DNA from 2 places in the Synechococcus sp. RS9916 genome. Region 1 is predicted to be linked to the other one. Evidence: predicted binding sites of a transcription regulator. Region 1 holds the regulator's gene; the other holds the start of a gene.

Region 1 (4,418 bases):
GATGCCGGCGCTTGCCGAGCTGGAACAAGCGGCGGCCCAAGCCTGGAGTGATCCTGCCTTCACATCAGAGCTCGACCGGTTGCTCCGGTCCTATGTGGGGCGTGCGACACCGCTCTATGAGGCGGAGCGATTGACGGCCCATTACCGCCGCGCTGACGGCGGCCCCCGCATCTGGCTCAAGCGGGAGGACCTCAATCACACCGGCGCCCACAAGATCAACAACGCCCTTGGCCAAGCGCTATTGGCCCTGCGCATGGGCAAAAAGCGGATCATTGCCGAGACCGGAGCGGGTCAGCACGGCGTGGCCACCGCCACCGTGTGTGCGCGCTTCGGCTTGGAGTGCGTCATCTACATGGGCGCTGAAGACATGCGCCGTCAGGCCCTCAACGTCTTCCGCATGCGCTTGCTCGGTGCCACCGTGCAACCGGTGACGGCTGGCACCGCCACCTTGAAAGACGCCACCAGCGAAGCGATCCGCGACTGGGTGACCAATGTGGAAACGACCCACTACATCCTTGGTTCCGTTGCGGGACCCCACCCCTATCCGATGTTGGTCCGCGATTTCCATGCGGTGATCGGCAGAGAAACGCGCCAGCAATGCAGTGAGGCCTTCGGTCGCCTACCGGATGTCCTCCTGGCTTGTGTTGGTGGTGGTTCCAACGCCATGGGCCTGTTCCATGAGTTTGTGACCTGCCCTGACGTGCGCCTGATCGGCGTTGAGGCAGCAGGCGATGGGGTTGAGACCGGTCGCCATGCCGCCACCATGACGGAAGGGCGTGCTGGCGTGCTGCACGGTGCGATGAGCCTCCTCCTGCAAGACAAAGACGGCCAGATTCAAGAGGCGCACTCCATTAGTGCGGGCCTCGACTATCCCGGCGTTGGCCCAGAGCACAGCTACCTGCGCGAGATCGGTCGTGCGGAATATGGGGCGGTGACTGATGCGGAAGCACTCGCAGCCCTGCAACTGGTGAGTCAGCTCGAGGGCATCATTCCGGCCCTGGAAACCGCCCATGCGTTCGCCTGGTTGGAGACCCTTTGCCCCACACTTCCCGATGGCACTGAAGTGGTGATCAACTGCAGTGGCCGCGGCGACAAGGATGTCAACACGGTGGCTGAGAAGCTCGGCAGTGCGTTGGGGGGCTGAGGCGTCCCTTCCCCTGCGGCTTCAGGCCAGTAAACGCTCGAGGGTGCGGGCCACCGATTGGACCGCAGCCAGGGCCGTTGCATAGGCCATGCGCATCGGGCCCACCAGGGCCACCTGGCCGATGCCTTCGCCCCCGCTTCGGTACGTCGCCTGCACCACGGAGCAGTGGTGCAGCTCCGTTTGGGGGTGCTCCTCGCCGATCCACACCCCACTGCTGGGGGAGCCGTCTGCCGGCACCAGGGCGGTTGGTTGCTCATCCATCAGTTCCAGCAGCGGGCGGACACGTGCGCTCTGGCTGAATTCCGGCTCAGCGATCAGCCGTGACACGCCATGGAATAGGGCCGTCGCTTCCTGGGGTGTTTGCCGCTGCTGGTGGCTGTTGATGGCATCACGCAAAGGACGGCCGCAGGCCTGCAGTTCCCTGGGTAGGGCTTGCCAGTCGAGCCCACCGTTGCCGTTCTGCGCCAGTTGGCGTCGCGTCCATGCCTCCATCGCCTCGATTTGCCCCTCGCTGCCGTGTGGAAGCCGCAGATTGAGGTGGTGGGCTTGGCTGGAGTTCTCCACCAGCATCACCAGCAGACGATCGTCACTGCGCACCAGCCGAATGGCCTCCAGGGCCGGTTGCCGGCGGCTCGGATGGGTGATCAGGCTCATCAGACCGGTGAAATCGGTGAGCCTGCGGGTCATCTGTTGCAGCAGGTCGTCGAGGGCGGCCCACCGCAGGCTGAGTTGGGTTAGCTCCTGCTCGAGATACTGAGCGGCTGCCCCCGGTTGAGGGAGCAGGCAATCCACGTAGTGCCTGTATCCCTTTGCACTGGGCACGCGGCCCGCGGAGGTGTGTGGCTGGGTCAGCAGGCCTCGCTGCTCCAGGGCCCCCATTGCCGAACGCACGGTGGCGGAGCTGGCCTGCAGCCCGAACCGTTTCACCAGGGTGCGGCTGCCCACTGGCTCGATCGTGTCCACGTAGTGATGAACCGTCGCCCGCAGCACCTCCTGTTGTCGGCTGGGCAGGGAATCCACGGCGTTGGTGTCACCAGCGCGATCGTACGGGGGTTTGCTCAGTACCGCGGAACACTGGGATCGACCTGCACACTCCAGGCATCGATGCCCCCCTCAAGGTTCCAGACGCTGAGCTCTGGCCGTTGCGCGAGGAGCCAGCAACCGAATTGCCAGCTGCGGACGCCGGCGTGGCAAAGCACCACCACGGGTTGGTCAATCTCGAATTGTTCAGGCAGTCCCTCCATCCATTGCTCGGCAGCACTGAGGGGTAAATGCTCCACGGGGCCAGGGAAAGGAGCGATGACCAACTCTTGCTGTTCCCTCACATCCACGATCCTGGGGCGCGGCGTGTCGTTCAGAAGTCGCTGCAGCTCCTTGGCGGAGAGGGGCCTGGGCAGGCCGTCGGGAGAGGTATCAGGCATGGCGGAATTCTGAAGCCACCCCTGGCATCCACCCGCAGATGGATAAAGATGTCGTCAAGTGACCTGATCGCCGGCCCATGAAGGCCCGCTCCTTTTTTCTCGCAGTTGCTGCTTCAGTGGTGGTGATGCTTACCGCTGCTGCTGGCTTGTGGTGGGCGATGGCGCAGCAGAGTCCGCTGCGACTCGCGCAGCAGCCCCTCGAGCTCCCGCGGGCAGCCCGTTTCGTTCCCCGTCAGTCGGCCCTCAGCCTGCATTGGCTCGTCGATCCAGGGCGTCTTCCCGCCTACGCCCAGGCTGTCGCACCTGCGAAGCAACGCCGGGATGCGCGGGATGCCGTTCAGCAGTTGCGGGATGGTGCCTTCGCTTTGGCGGGTCTTGAGTTCAGTGATGAATTGGCCGATTGGATCGGCCCTCAGGTGAGCCTCTCGCTGCTGGATCCAGCGCCAGGGGAAGGCCGTCTTGGCTGGGTGCTGGCCCTTTCCAGCCGTGATCAGGATGGTGCCAAACGCTTCCTGCAGCGCTTCTGGCAGACCCGCAGCCTGGCTGGAACGGATCTGCAGATCAGCCGGTATCGCGGCATGGGGGTGATCAGTGGCCGTGGTGCGCTGTTGGGCAGGGACCCCCAGCCCCTCGCCACAGCTCTGATCGACGACGACCTGTTGCTGTTGGCATCCGGCCGGGGGGTGCTCGAGCAGGCCCTCGATGTCTCCCAGCTCGATGCAATGCATCAGCTCGGGGATGAGGATCTGAAGCAACGCCTCAATCAATTGGGTGAAGGGGTCGCCGTCGTGACGGCTTCACCGCAGGCTCTCAGCACGTGGCTGGGGATGCCTGCTGAGCTGGTGCAGCATCCCGACTTGGAAGGTCTGGTGGCGGCCCTCGGGTTGCAGGGGGCTGATCTGAGCGTGGATGGCATGTTGCGCTTTCGTGCTCCTGTTGTCTCCGCTGGCTCCTCAGGTGGTGCAGCAGCTGCAGGGGAGGCTTTGTTGAGCGGAGCCGGCGGTGATGCCCAGGCGTTGGCCCTGCTCAACAACCCGTCAGCGCTGTTGCAGCCTGAGAGTGACGACCCGCTGGCGCAATGGCTTGGTCCCGTTGTTCTGGCGCAGCTGAAGGCTCTCTCTGCACCTGCTGTGGATGCGATCACCACCCGCACCGATGGCCCTCTGTTGTGGGAACAACAGTCTCAGGGCTGGTTGCTGGGTACCCGGGCTGGTCACCCCGGCTCGGAAGCTGTTGATGCGGCCTTGCAGCAACAGGGTCTCGCCGCGTCGTCGCTGGAGGCCGATCGAGGTCCACTCACGGTCTGGACCAAGCTCCAGCGCAAACGCAGCCATGGCACCGATTCGCTCCAGGCTCAGTTGGCGGTGGCCCTGGCCAAGGATGGCAACCAGGAGTGGTGGGGTGGCAGCCTGGATGCCTTGCAACAGCGCCGCGACGAGAAAGCGCTGCAACCAAGGCTCCAGCAGCTGACCGCCCTGGCGGATCGGGAGACCCGACTCCCACAGCAGCTGGCGCTGGCCGCCCCACTCAGTCGCGTGCAGCTGCGGGAGTGGCGGCCTTGGGCGTTTGTGCAAACCGTGGCGGGTCGGTCTCTGCTCGAACCGGTTCAGGGCCTGGCGCTGGCTGTCGGACCGGCATCGTCATCTGACAACGCCACGGGTCGTGAACAGCCTGATGGCAGTGACACCCTGCGCCTGCGTGTGCTCCTCAACCTGGGTTGATCTGTTTCTGTTCCGCCATGGCATCGCCCAGGAGCGCATGGATGGTCTGGATCACCCCGATCGTTCGCTCACGCTGCGGGGGAGGCAGCGCACAGCAGCTGTGGTCAACCATCTGGCCCAGCTCGGGGTTCG
Region 2 (4,418 bases), 290 kb from region 1:
TCTTGCCGTATGCGTTTCGGCCCATCCCGCATCACCGAATGCTGTAAATGTAAATTCTGTTGGGCGCGTGGTTTGAGGCTTGCTGGCGACTCGGTTGCTCGTTGGCGCGTTGGTTGTTGCCTCTTTGGAAAAGGCGTCTTGAGCGGTCGCCGAAGCTGCGACTGCAATGATTCCAGCGGCAAAGAAGGCTTTATTGTTCACGTGCCTTGCAATCAAGTGCTTTGAGTTTAGGCTCTTTCGCTTCGCTGGAATGATTGATTCAATTCAGATGCAAGAGTTGCATCGCAATGGTGTGAAAGCCTTGTTTGCTGCGTGAAGTCGTTGCTGAGGCATTAAAAAAGCCCCGGAGTGGGGCGTTTTTAATGCCTTGAGGGAAAGCCTTACTTGCTGGCTTGGGCGCGAGCGCGGGCACGGTCGTAAGACTGTTGTGCCTTCACTTTTTCGGGTGAAGCGGGCTGGCCTTCAAGCCGGGTCACTTCAGCTTTGGCCTTCTCCAGTTCAGCCTCAGCAGTGCTGCTGTCGATGCCGCTGCCCAATTCGGCAGCGTTCACCAAAACGGTGACATCGTCGGATTCCACTTCAGCGAAGCCGCCCATCAGAGCGATGGATTGCCATCCGTTGTTGTTGCGAACGCGAAGAACGCCAACATCAAGGGCTGCCAGAAGGGACACGTGCCCAGGAAGAATGCCGAGCTGGCCGGTGGTGCTGGGGAGGATGACCTCGTCAGCGCTGCCATCAAACACGCTCTGGTCGGGCGCCAGCACGCGGAGGGTGAGGGACATGGGGAGTCAGAACGTGGGTGCGAAAAAAGCCTGGATCAAAGGAATTGAGGACGTCTGCTGACGTCCTCGTGTCTTGATCAGCCCTTGGCGTCAGCTGCGATCTTCTCAGCCTTGGCCTTCACTTCCTCGATGTTGCCCACCAGGTAGAAAGCCTGCTCGGGCAGGTGGTCGAGCTCGCCGGCGAGAATCTGGTTGAAGCCACTGATGGTTTCTTCCAGCTTCACGTACTTGCCAGGCATGCCAGTGAAGATCTCAGCCACAAAGAAGGGCTGGGAGAGGAACTTCTCGATCTTGCGAGCGCGATCCACAGTCTGACGATCGTCTTCGGACAGTTCGTCGAGACCCAGAATCGCAATGATGTCCTGGAGCTCTTTGTAGCGCTGCAGGGTGGACTGTACGGCGCGAGCGGTGCGGTAGTGCTCATCACCCACAACCGCGGGCTGGAGCATGGTGCTGGTGGAATCGAGGGGGTCCACAGCGGGGTAGATGCCCTTGGAAGCCAGGGCACGGTTCAGCACCGTGGTGGCGTCGAGGTGGGCGAAGGTGGTGGCAGGAGCGGGGTCAGTGAGGTCGTCAGCGGGGACGTAGACGGCCTGGATCGAGGTGATCGAACCTTCCAGGGTGGAGGCGACGCGCTCCTGAAGAGCGCCCACGTCGGTACCCAGGGTGGGCTGGTAGCCCACAGCCGAAGGCATGCGGCCCAGAAGCGCGGACACCTCGGAACCGGCTTGCACAAAACGGAAGATGTTGTCGACGAACAGCAGCACGTCCTGCTTGTTCACATCGCGGAAGTGCTCAGCCATGGTGAGAGCCGACAGGCCGACGCGCATGCGGGCGCCGGGGGGCTCGTTCATCTGGCCGTAGCAAAGGGCCACCTTGGACTTGGACAGGTCTTCGGAGTTGATCACTCCGGATTCCTTGAATTCCTCGTAGAGGTCGTTGCCTTCGCGGGTGCGCTCACCCACACCGCCAAACACAGACACGCCGCCGTGCTCTTTGGCGATGTTGTTGATCAGCTCCTGGATCAGCACGGTCTTGCCCACGCCGGCACCTCCGAACAGGCCGACCTTGCCGCCCTGGCGGTAGGGAGCCAGGAGGTCGATCACCTTGATGCCGGTCTCGAAAACCTTGGGCTTGGTCTCAAGCTCGGTCAGCTTGGGGGCTTCGCGGTGGATCGGGGCTGTGGCTGTGGCCTTCACAGGGCCCTGCTCGTCAACGGGCTCACCCAGCACGTTGAAGATGCGTCCGAGCGTGGCTTCACCAACGGGCACGGAGATGGCTGCACCGGTGTCAACGGCTTCCATGCCGCGCACAAGGCCGTCGGTGCCGCTCATGGCAACAGCGCGCACGCGGTGGTCGCCCAACAACTGCTGCACTTCTGCGGTCAGTGCAACGTCTTCACCAGCAGTGTTTTTGCCTTCAATCCGAATGGCATTCAGGATTTTGGGCAGCTTGCCGGCAGGGAATTCCACGTCCAGAACCGGACCGATCACCTGGCGGACAACACCCTTGGTACCGGCGGTAGCAGCAGCAGCCATAAGAGAGGAAGAATTCGAGGGAACGGAGCAACCAATTGCTCTGAAGGCATTCCCTTCCTGAGCGGCGCAACGATACCACCGCAACCGGCAGCTCAGCACGGTTCGGTCACCCGCACGCTCAGGTGCTGGTCGGACCCCATCGCAGACACATAGGTTGGCACTCGTCGACCTTGAGTGCCAGGCGCTTTCTTAAGTGCTTCTCTGTCGATGCACGGCGCCTGGCGCCTTCGTTTCTGCTTCTGCAATCAACCATGGCTGCTGTTTCCCTCAGCGTCTCCACCGTCAAGCCCCTCGGAGATCGCATCTTCATCAAGGTGTCTGCCTCTGAAGAAACCACTGCCGGCGGCATTCTTCTGCCTGACACCGCCAAGGAAAAGCCCCAGGTGGGTGAGGTGGTCCAGGTGGGTCCTGGTAAGCGCAATGACGATGGCAGCCGTCAGGCTCCTGAAGTTGGTGTTGGCGACAAGGTGCTCTACAGCAAGTACGCCGGTACCGACATCAAGCTCGGTGGTGATGAATACGTTCTGCTGTCCGAGAAGGACATCCTGGCTGTCGTCAACTGACGCCTCGTCGACTGACGCGTCGACAGCTGAGAGCTCGCCTGTTGCGCCGACGTTGTCACTGCCGGCTTCTGGACTGAAGCCAAAGATTTTTTCACTAACCCAAATTCAGATCGCCCCCCATGGCCAAGCGCATCATCTACAACGAGAACGCCCGTCGCGCTCTCGAGAAAGGCATCGACATCCTGGCGGAGTCCGTTGCTGTCACCCTCGGCCCTAAAGGCCGCAACGTGGTGCTGGAGAAGAAGTTCGGTTCTCCTCAGATCATCAATGACGGCGTCACCATCGCCAAGGAGATCGAGCTCGAGGATCACATCGAGAACACCGGTGTGGCTCTGATCCGTCAGGCAGCTTCCAAGACCAACGACGCTGCTGGTGACGGCACCACCACCGCCACCGTTCTGGCCCACGCCATGGTGAAGGCGGGTCTGCGCAACGTGGCGGCCGGCGCTAACGCGATCACCCTTAAGAAGGGCATTGACAAGGCCTCCGACTTCCTGGTCTCCAAGATCAAGGAGCACGCCAAGCCGATTGCTGACAGCAATGCCATCGCCCAGGTGGGCACCATCTCTGCAGGCAACGACGAAGAAGTCGGCAAGATGATCGCCGATGCCATGGACAAGGTTGGCAAGGAAGGTGTGATTTCCCTCGAAGAGGGCAAGTCCATGGAGACCGAGCTTGAGGTCACCGAGGGCATGCGCTTCGACAAGGGCTACATCTCCCCCTACTTCGCCACCGACACCGAGCGGATGGAGGCTGTTCTTGACGAGCCCTACATCCTCCTCACCGATAAGAAGATCGGTCTGGTGCAGGACCTGGTGCCTGTGCTCGAACAGATCGCCCGCACCGGCAAGCCTCTGCTGATCATCGCTGAGGACATCGAGAAGGAAGCCCTCGCCACTTTGGTGGTGAACCGTCTGCGCGGTGTCCTCAACGTGGCTGCTGTGAAGGCTCCTGGCTTCGGCGACCGTCGTAAGGCCATGCTCGAAGACATGGCTGTGCTGACCAATGGTCAGCTGATCACCGAGGACGCCGGCCTCAAGCTGGAGAACGCCAAGCTTGAAATGCTCGGCACCGCCCGCCGCGTGACCATCAACAAGGACACCACCACCATCGTTGCCGAGGGCAATGAGGCTGCTGTTGACGCTCGCTGTGAGCAGATCAAGAAGCAGATGGACGAGACCGACTCCACCTACGACAAGGAAAAGCTCCAGGAGCGCCTGGCCAAGCTGTCCGGTGGTGTGGCCGTGGTGAAGGTGGGTGCAGCCACCGAAACCGAGATGAAGGACAAGAAGCTTCGTCTCGAAGACGCCATCAATGCCACCAAGGCAGCTGTTGAAGAGGGCATCGTCCCCGGCGGCGGCACCACCCTGGCCCACCTGGCACCTGCTCTTGAGCAGTGGGCTGCAAGCAACTTGTCGGGCGAAGAGCTGATCGGCGCCAACATTGTGGCGACCGCTCTGACCGCTCCCCTGATGCGCATCGCCGAGAACGCCGGCGTCAACGGTGCTGTTGTGGCTGAAAACGTGAAGGCCAAG

What was found. The regulator HrcA, encoded in region 1, represses chaperone genes, less so after heat shock. The targets are predictions, from matches to a motif close to TTAGCACTCNNNNNNNNNGAGTGCTAA.
Region 2: the regulator HrcA is predicted to act here: its motif matches at 2,475-2,501, upstream of groES (co-chaperone GroES).

What each region holds. Positions count from the first base shown of each region.
Region 1 covers NZ_DS022299.1:1,732,635-1,737,052, reverse strand. The annotation lists gene trpB (tryptophan synthase subunit beta) at 1-1,144, shown strand, start outside; gene hrcA (heat-inducible transcriptional repressor HrcA) at 1,166-2,206, opposite strand; gene RS9916_RS09335 (rhodanese-like domain-containing protein) at 2,203-2,565, opposite strand; gene RS9916_RS09330 (DUF3352 domain-containing protein) at 2,643-4,286, shown strand; gene RS9916_RS09325 (histidine phosphatase family protein) at 4,264-4,418, shown strand, end outside.
Region 2 covers NZ_DS022299.1:1,445,794-1,450,211, reverse strand. The annotation lists gene RS9916_RS07930 (CapA family protein) at 1-201, opposite strand, end outside; gene atpC (ATP synthase F1 subunit epsilon) at 381-782, opposite strand; gene atpD (F0F1 ATP synthase subunit beta) at 860-2,320, opposite strand; gene groES (co-chaperone GroES) at 2,572-2,883, shown strand; gene groL (chaperonin GroEL) at 3,003-4,418, shown strand, end outside.